DNA from 2 places in the Clostridium sardiniense genome. Region 2 is predicted to be linked to the other one. Evidence: a T-box and tRNA genes for the amino acid it is inferred to sense, from the RefSeq annotation. Region 2 holds a T-box; the other holds one or more tRNA genes.
The links. The T-box of region 2 lies ahead of serS (serine--tRNA ligase). A T-box ahead of a tRNA ligase gene usually reads a tRNA of that ligase, here a tRNA-Ser.
Positions count from the first base shown of each region.

Region 1 (4,442 bases), on a different contig from region 2:
AAAGATTTAAAGAAATAACTTCAGGTAATAAGATACTTATGGGAAGAAAAACATTTGAATCTCTACCTGGAATACTTCCAAATAGGCCACATATAGTTCTTACTAGAGATATTAATTTTAGTGTAGACTCTGATAAAGTAACTGTAATTCATAACTTAGATGAAGTTATAAGTAATTATAAAAACTCTGATGAAGAAATATTTATAATTGGTGGGGGAGAGATATATAATTTACTTATGCCTTATGCAGATAAGCTATACTTAACAAAAGTTAAGAAAGATTTTAATGCAGATACATTCTTTCCACAGATTAATATGAATAAATGGGAAGTTATCCACACTTCTGGTGATAAAACTGATGATAAAAGTGGATTAATTTTTGAATTTATAGATCTTATTAGAAAGTAATTTTAAGCTACCTCATACTTGAGGTAGCTTTTTTTATTTTTTATATAATATAACCAATAATCTAATTATTAAGTGTTATAAAAGTATTTTCTTTAAATTTTTCAATGTATATATAGTTATTTCTCTATAGTTTCTAAAAAGTACCTACTTGTAATAAAATTTATCTAATACTATTATACAAACTAAGGAAAACTAATATTAATATAAGTAATGTATAAATGAAAGGTGGTAAAATTATGGAAAATATAAAAAATTCTATTATAAAGGCTTATAATTTTAGACATGCTTGTAAGGAATTTGATTCTTCAAAAAAGATTTCTGATGATAATTTTAAATTTATACTTGAAACAGCTAGACTATCTCCTAGCTCCTTTGGATTTGAACCTTGGAAATTCTTAGTTATTCAAGATATAAGTTTAAGAGAAGAACTTAAACCGCTTTGTTGGGGAGCTCAAGGTCAACTACCTACAGCAAGTCACTTTTTAATAATATTATCTAGAAACATAAATGAAATGAAATATGACTCTAAATATATATTAAACTTTATGGAAAATGTTCAAAAATTACCTAGTGATGTAATACCTATTAAGAATAAGTTCTATAAAGATTTTCAAGAGAATCAATTTAAACTTTTAGAAAGCGATCGAGCAATTTTTGATTGGGCATGCAAGCAAACTTATATAACATTAGCAAATATGATGACAGCTGCAGCTCAAATAGGAATAGATTCTTGTCCTATGGAAGGCTTTGATAAAGATCAAGTTGAGAATTTACTTATAAATAAAGGTATATTAGATAAAAACCATTTTGATGTTTCTTGTATGGTTGCTTTTGGATATAGAAAAGCTGATCCTCAATTTGCTAAAACAAGGCAGTCTCTTGATAAAATAGTAGAATGGATATAAAAAATTAATTCATTATATAAATAAATCTATACAAAATATATAGTTATAAATATTTTGTATAGATTTATTTTATCTTTAACAAGAAAAAGAGGGCTCTTTACTTCTTGGCTTGCAAAGTTCCCTCACTTTCTTATCCTATTGTTTTTGTCCTATATTGTTAATCCTATTGAAGAGTAACCGAATTAAATTATTTTATTGAATATGTACTTTAATATTCAAAATTAACATTAAAAAACCGTGCACCTCGCTTCGACAGTAGCTTATACGCGTTACCTATGCAGTTAGCTCAGGCCAGATTTATCCACGGCACACGGAAGGATCCACTTATTGCTGCTTCCTTCCGGACCTGACAAGATTCATGGGCTCCCGTTGCGTGGGACCCAGCCATCAACACCACTTACATAGGGCAGGCCGTACAAACTAAAGCCTCCCCGAGGAATTCGACCCTGCTGTAGCGGATTGCAGGTTACAGGGCACCGCTAACTCCCCATCTAGCACGGTTCTGGCGGAGAGAGTGGGATTTGAACCCACGGTAGAGTTTCCCCTACACACGCGTTCCAGGCGTGCTCCTTCGACCACTCGGACATCTCTCCATAAAGTATTTAATTATTAAGCTTAAATAGTTTTAACTACAATTAAACTTAATATACTAAATCCGTTATAAAACGATATTTAGTTTTGATACTTTTTCATTCTATCATAAATACTATTTTAGTTCAATAGAAAGATTTATCCTTAAAATTCTTATATTTTTATTGTTGCAATATTTTTTTAATTGAATTTAATTTTACTTATTAAATTATAATAAACATATAAAAATTAGATAAATATTTCTACCTTTTGTATGTTTATAAATAATATTATAATTATTTTTTATAGAATTTATTTTTTAATCTTTTTATCATCACTCTTTTTATTACTATTAGCTTTTCTCTCTTCAGCATATAATTGCTTTTTTATTTGTCCATTTATTAAAAATATAGGCATTAAGAGTACGAATATAGCTATTCTAATTACATTATTATGTATAAATATCATTGATATTAGTCCAATTATCTCAATAACACTTAGTATATGAGTAAGTTTATTTGAAAACATATAATCACCTCTAATATACATTATAATAAAATAGCTCTTAAATACCTAGTTTATATAAATTAAAAAATCCTCCTCTACCTATTTGTATTAAGCTAATCAAAGGAGGATTTTTTAATCTCAATATCAGAAATCGTTTACCCAAATTGCAATATCATCTTATTTCCTTTATAAACTAAAGCCATATACTGAAAAGTACTCCTGCAACTACTAAAATTAGAGCTCCTCCAAGCCTTGTAGCAATCTGAGCATATGCCATCAAATTCATTCTTTTTGCTGCTCCTAATATTTCTAAATCTCCTGATCCACCTCTATTAACATGGCATAATCCAGCTGCTATAGAAGATTCTATTGGATAGAACCCAAATATTTTAGCAGTTATCCAAGGTCCAATTATTGCTCCTAAAACAGCAAATAATGATATTATTACAGTAGTCACATTAAATGCTTTTAGCAATTCTCCAAAATCAACCATAGCTATACCAACACCAGCTATTAATACGTAGAATAAATTACCTACCATAAATTTTTGAACTTGCTTTGCTCCAACCCTTATACCTTCTGGAACTATATTTAGAGCACAGGCTATTAATACAAATACAACCATATATGCAAATGGATGAATTACTATACCACCTATAGTTGGGAAGAATCCTTTACCAAATAAGTTTGCTAAACAATAGAATGCAAGTATTATAAATAATCCAGCAGCCGCATCTTCCATGGTTACTTTTAAGTTAGACTTTTCTTCTTTCGCATTAACGCTACCCTTTATTAATTCACCATGGCCTGTTAAATTTGGCTTCTTGTTTCCTATTCCATTTAATATCGCTCCTGCAATAATAGCTATAATATTTGCTATAGTTAATATTGCCATAGCAGAAGAATACCATACTTTAGGATCCTTTCCGGTTACTTGACCCCATATTTGGCTCATAGGTATAGCACCTGCTCCATTTCCACCTCCCATGATAGGAAGAGCATAATTTAATATAACTTCCTTAGGTGAAACTCCTGTAATTAATCCTCCAATTACAGCAAACCCTGCCGCAGTAATTGTCGCTATAAGTACCATAGGAATAAATCCTCCAATAGTCTTTGCTAAAAATTTTCTATCAATAGATAACAATGACCCACAAATCATTATAGATATGTATAATTCTAAAAATCCACTATCAAAAAGGGTTTTCACATTATGAACATATACAGTTGGAATAAATCCCATATATACAGCCCATGAAGTAGCTAAAAATGCTAATATAGCTCCACCGCCTAAATAATCTTTCCAAATTGGAATTGAATCACCAATTTTACCTAAGATTATCCCACAAGTAAATACTAAAAATATACTTCCAACCATATCTTTTGGTAAAGACTTAGTTTCTATTCCCAATATAATTATGACCGCTCCAATAATAAATAATGGCATAGGAATCCCAAAAAGATTTAATTTAATAAACTTTTTCAAAGGTCCAATTTCTTGACTCTCATTCTTATTTCCACTTTGTAATTCCATATAATTTTCCTCCTTAGATATTTATTATTTAAAATTTAATCTTACAGTCTCTGAAACTGCATCGACTATATTCCCTTCAAACACTCCAGGTATCACTTTATTTGGCTTAGGATTATCCACCAATGAAGCTAATTTCTTTGCAATACTTAACATTAAATCATAAGTTACATCATTAGCATTAGCTTCTAATAGCCCCTTAAATAAGCCTGGAAAAACCAAAATATTATTTACTTGATTTGGATACGCTGGTCCACCTGTAGCTATTACAGCTGCTCCAGCCTCCTTAGCTATCTCGGGTTTAACTTCTGGTGTTGGATTTGCGAGAGCAAATATAATAGGATCCTTACCCATAGTTTTTATCATGTCATATGTTAAGACATTCCCCTCTGACAAACCAATAAATACATCACTATTCTTAATGACATCTTCAAGGGAGCCTTTAAGCTTATCTGGATTCGTTATTTTTGCTATTTCTTGCTGTGGTTCATTTAAATCCGTATCTCCACATACTAAAGATCC
Region 1 is NZ_JAIKTU010000017.1:22,204-26,645, reverse strand. It holds gene K5V21_RS16960 (dihydrofolate reductase) at 1-407, shown strand, start outside; gene K5V21_RS16955 (NAD(P)H-dependent oxidoreductase) at 644-1,312, shown strand; RNA gene ffs (signal recognition particle sRNA large type) at 1,548-1,812, opposite strand; tRNA gene K5V21_RS16945 (tRNA-Ser) at 1,816-1,905, opposite strand; gene K5V21_RS16940 (hypothetical protein) at 2,195-2,410, opposite strand; gene K5V21_RS16935 (2-hydroxycarboxylate transporter family protein) at 2,583-3,923, opposite strand; gene K5V21_RS16930 (NAD(P)-dependent malic enzyme) at 3,948-4,442, opposite strand, start outside.
Region 1: it has a tRNA-Ser gene. The T-box ahead of serS (serine--tRNA ligase) is inferred to sense a tRNA for this amino acid. The anticodon was not compared.

Region 2 (4,442 bases):
TTTTAGGCTAGAAGAGGAAGTCTTAAATATATCTAAAATAACTACCAAAACAACTAAGGGATTTGATGTAATTACAAGCAAAAATAAATTTAAATGTAAGGTAGTTATAAATACTATTCCAGACGAAATATATGTTTATGATAATAACAGGATAGAAGAAAAATCAGAGGAAATAATTCAAAAGAAAATGAACTACTTTTTAGCTGAGGATAAAATTAAAAATAGTCTTAAAAAGATAGTTGTTAATGTTATTGATGAGCAAACATTTGTTATAAGTTCTCCTATGATTAATGGTGGTACTATGTTTGGTGTTAAGAATACAAATGTATTAGATACTAATAAGGGTGTTTATTTTAGTAAATGTATCGTACCTAGCGTAACTAAGGAAGACATTAGTGAAATGATTAGAGAAGTATATAAAAGAGACGAAATGGTTATTGATAATAGTAAATTCGATGATGGATATATAAGAGTTACTGGTAAGCATTATGGTAAAGTAACTATAGCGCCAGCTATTGCGCAGAGTATACGAAATGATATAGTCTACGGAATGAATTCTACATTAAAGAAAAATTTTGTTGATAAGAGAAGAGAATTTTATAGATTTAAAAATTTAAATAGGGATGAAATAAATGAAATAATAAATCTAGATAGAAGATATGGAAATATTATATGTGCATGTAATAAAGTAAGTGAAGGCGAAATTGTAGATTGTATTAGAAGACCACTTGGTGCTAGAACAGTTGAGGGAGTTAAAAAAAGAACAGGAGCTGGATATGGTAATTGCCATGGATCATATTGTATTAGAAAAATAGTAAATATATTGGCAAGGGAAATGGATAAAAGCCCAACTGATATAGTTAGAAATTCAAAGGATTCTAAAATTGTATCAGGAAGAATAAAGGAATTTGATGAGGTCTAGTTTAGGGAGGAATACTTTTGGGTAAGAAAGATATTTTCACTAGTGTTGTGAGAATTAAAGGAGATATTAAGCATAAGGTTGTACCTGTAAAGAGTAGTGATAAGGTTGATATAGCTTTATGGAAAGAGTTTTCTAAAGTTATAGGGAGAATATATGCAAGTACACCTATTAATACTGGAGATATTATATGTAAAAATATATTAAATACAGGTATAGATATTGTATGTAGTAAAAGAATAGATAATGAGTAACAAATATATTGAGTAAAATATTGACAAAGAAGCTTGGAATGTAATATATTAGAGATAATCGTATAAAATACTTTAAACCGATGATAAGGATAAGTAATTTTAATTAGGCTTTAAGAGAGTCAGTGGTTGGTGTAAACTGATAGTTTTAATTAACATGAATCCACCTTTGAGGGACTGTGAACACAAGCAGTACGGTGTGAATCGTTAAATTTATTAAGAGGATAAGGAAAATTTTCTTATCAATTAGGGTGGCAACGCGGAGTCTATTCGTCCCTGTATTAGGGATAATAGGCTCTTTTTATATGTAAAAAATTAAATGATTAAATAGATTTTAGGAGGAAATAGAAATGTTAGACTTAAAAAGAATAAGAAATAATCCAGAAGAAATTAAGTTAGCTTTAACTAACAGAGGAGAAGATTTTGATGTAACTATTATTGATGAATTAGTTAAATTAGATGAGGAAAGAAGAAATATTTTAAGTGAAGTTGAAGTATTAAAGAGTAAGAGAAATCAAGTTTCAGCGGAAATTCCAAAGCTTAAAAAGGCTGGAGAAGATGTAGCTCCAATAATGGCTGAGATGAAAGAGCTTGGAAATGAAATAAAAGAACATGATACTAAGCTTGCTGAAGTTAATGAGAAAATGGATTATATAATGCTTAGAATTCCAAACATACCAAATCCACAAGTACCAGAAGGGGACTCTGATGCTGATAATGTTGAGATTAAGAGATGGGGGGAAACTAGAGTATTTGAAGGCGAACCAAAGGCTCACTGGGATTTAGGAACAGACCTTGGTATACTTGATGCAGAAAGAGGCGGAAAGGTTGCAGGTTCAAGATTTACATTCTATAAAGGATTAGGAGCTAGACTTGAAAGAGCTGTTCTTAACTACTTTATGGATAAACATTCAGATGATCATGGTTATACTGAAATATTACCTCCTTATATGGTTAATAGAAATAGTATGACTGGAACTGGCCAATTACCTAAATTTGAAGATGATGCATTTAAAGTAGAGAATAATGGATTCTTCTTAATACCAACGGCAGAAGTACCAGTAACTAATATGTATAGAGATGAAGTATTAAATGGAGAGGACCTTCCAATAAAGCATGTTGCTTACTCAGCTTGCTTTAGAGCAGAAGCTGGATCAGCAGGTAGAGATACTAGAGGTCTTATAAGACAACATCAATTCAATAAAGTTGAATTGGTTAAATTCTCAAGACCAGAAGATTCATATGATGAATTAGAAAAGTTAGTTAGAGATGCTGAAGAAGTTCTAGAAGAGCTAGGATTACCATATAGAAAAGTTAGAATATGTAAGGGCGATTTAGGATTTACTGCAGCATTAAAGTTTGACTTAGAAGTTTGGATGCCAAGTTACAATAGATATGTTGAAATTTCAAGTTGTTCAAACTTTGAGGATTTCCAAGCTAGAAGAGCTAATATTAAATTTAGAGACGGAAAGGGTAAGCCTCAATTCGTTCATACATTAAATGGATCAGGATTAGCTGTAGGAAGAACAGTAGCAGCTATACTTGAAAACTACCAAAATGAAGATGGAACTGTTACAGTACCAGACGTTTTAAAGAGATATATGGGTGTGGATGTAATAAAGTAATATAAATTTATATACAGAATAGCAGGAATTTAATAAATCCCTGCTATTTTGTATGAATAATTTTATAAAGATAATGATTCTAAGTATTTAACAACTCCATCATTAACATTTGAGTCAATTATAGAAGTAGATAAGTCTTTTATGTCTTTTGCAGCATTTTTTACTGCATAACATTCATCAGATATCTCAAACATAGGAATATCATTTAAGTTATCACCAAAAGAGACTAATCTATCGAAGTTAAAAAGGCTCATGATTTCTTTTATGGAATTAGCTTTTGAAGATTTGTTACTATATATTTCTAGATTATAAAAACCTTCGTTATAAACATCTTTATAAGCAATAGCATATATATCTTCTATATCTTTTACTTTATTATATATATTCATTACAATATCTTTTTTATTTAGTAGTAAAAAATATAGAACATTTGAATCTTTAGGCAAAGAAGCATTTATAAAGGTTTTATGAGGACTTCCTGCTCGATCTTTTATAAATTTTTCTTCAACATGATTGTTAATTTTATCATAGTATGCGTTTATATGATTATCACAAAGTGTATATGATAATGCAGAAATTTTGTTTTCTGATAATATAGATAGTATTTTATCTACTGGATTAGGTAAAATAGGATTAAATTTTAAATATTTATTATTTTCTATATCATATATTGCAGCACCATTCATCACGACTACAGGTAGCCTGATATCAATATCTGATAATATAGGTACAACCGTTGCTGGAGTTCTTGCTGTTGCAATAGAAAAGTTCAAGCCATTTTTTATAAGATTTTGTAGATTGGATTTTGTATAGTTAGAAAGCTTAGCAGTGCTATCTAACAAGGTCCCATCTAAATCTGAAATATATAAATTCATAAAATTCCTCCGATTTCATTTAAAAGATAAATTTCCAATAATTATAATATAAATGGTTGTATTATTCAATTAATAAATATTATAATATAATTCGATGATAATGAATTAAATGTAATATTATGGATAATAATATATAGTAGTGGAGGCGAAAAAATGAAAAAAAATAAAAAAAGTAATGTAAGCATATACTTACTAGCATTTTTAATTCCTATAATAATAATGATAATAGTTTATGCTATTTCTAAAATATATCCCTTTGGTGATAAAACATTATTATTTAGAGATTTAAGAGGACAATATATAAGTTATTTTGGTGCTTTTAGAAATGCCTTATTAGGTGACGGGAGTTTATTATATTCATTTACAAAGGAGATGGGTGGAAATATGTTTGGGCTTACAGCTTACTATATGATGAGCCCATTTAATATAATTTTATTGTTATTTCCTAAGGAAATGATTACCGAAGCTATTTTAGTTATGACTTTATTAAAGATAGGATTGTGTGGATTAACATTATCAATATTTTTAAGAAAATCATTTAAAGAGTTTGGATATTTTTCGATTATATTCTCATCAGCTTATGCACTGATGGCTTACAGTACGATGTATCAATCAAATATTATGTGGTTAGATGGAGTTATATTACTTCCTTTAGTCTTACTTGGTATAAATAATATTGTAAATAATAAGAAAATTTTACTGTATATATTTACTTTAGCACTGAGCATAATAACTAATTTTTATATAGGATTTATAATATGTATTTTTTCAG
Region 2 is NZ_JAIKTU010000008.1:2,173-6,614, forward strand. It holds gene K5V21_RS10540 (NAD(P)/FAD-dependent oxidoreductase) at 1-922, shown strand, start outside; gene K5V21_RS10545 (DUF1667 domain-containing protein) at 940-1,173, shown strand; T-box leader at 1,245-1,451, shown strand; gene serS (serine--tRNA ligase) at 1,521-2,795, shown strand; gene K5V21_RS10555 (Cof-type HAD-IIB family hydrolase) at 2,858-3,670, opposite strand; gene K5V21_RS10560 (YfhO family protein) at 3,824-4,442, shown strand, end outside.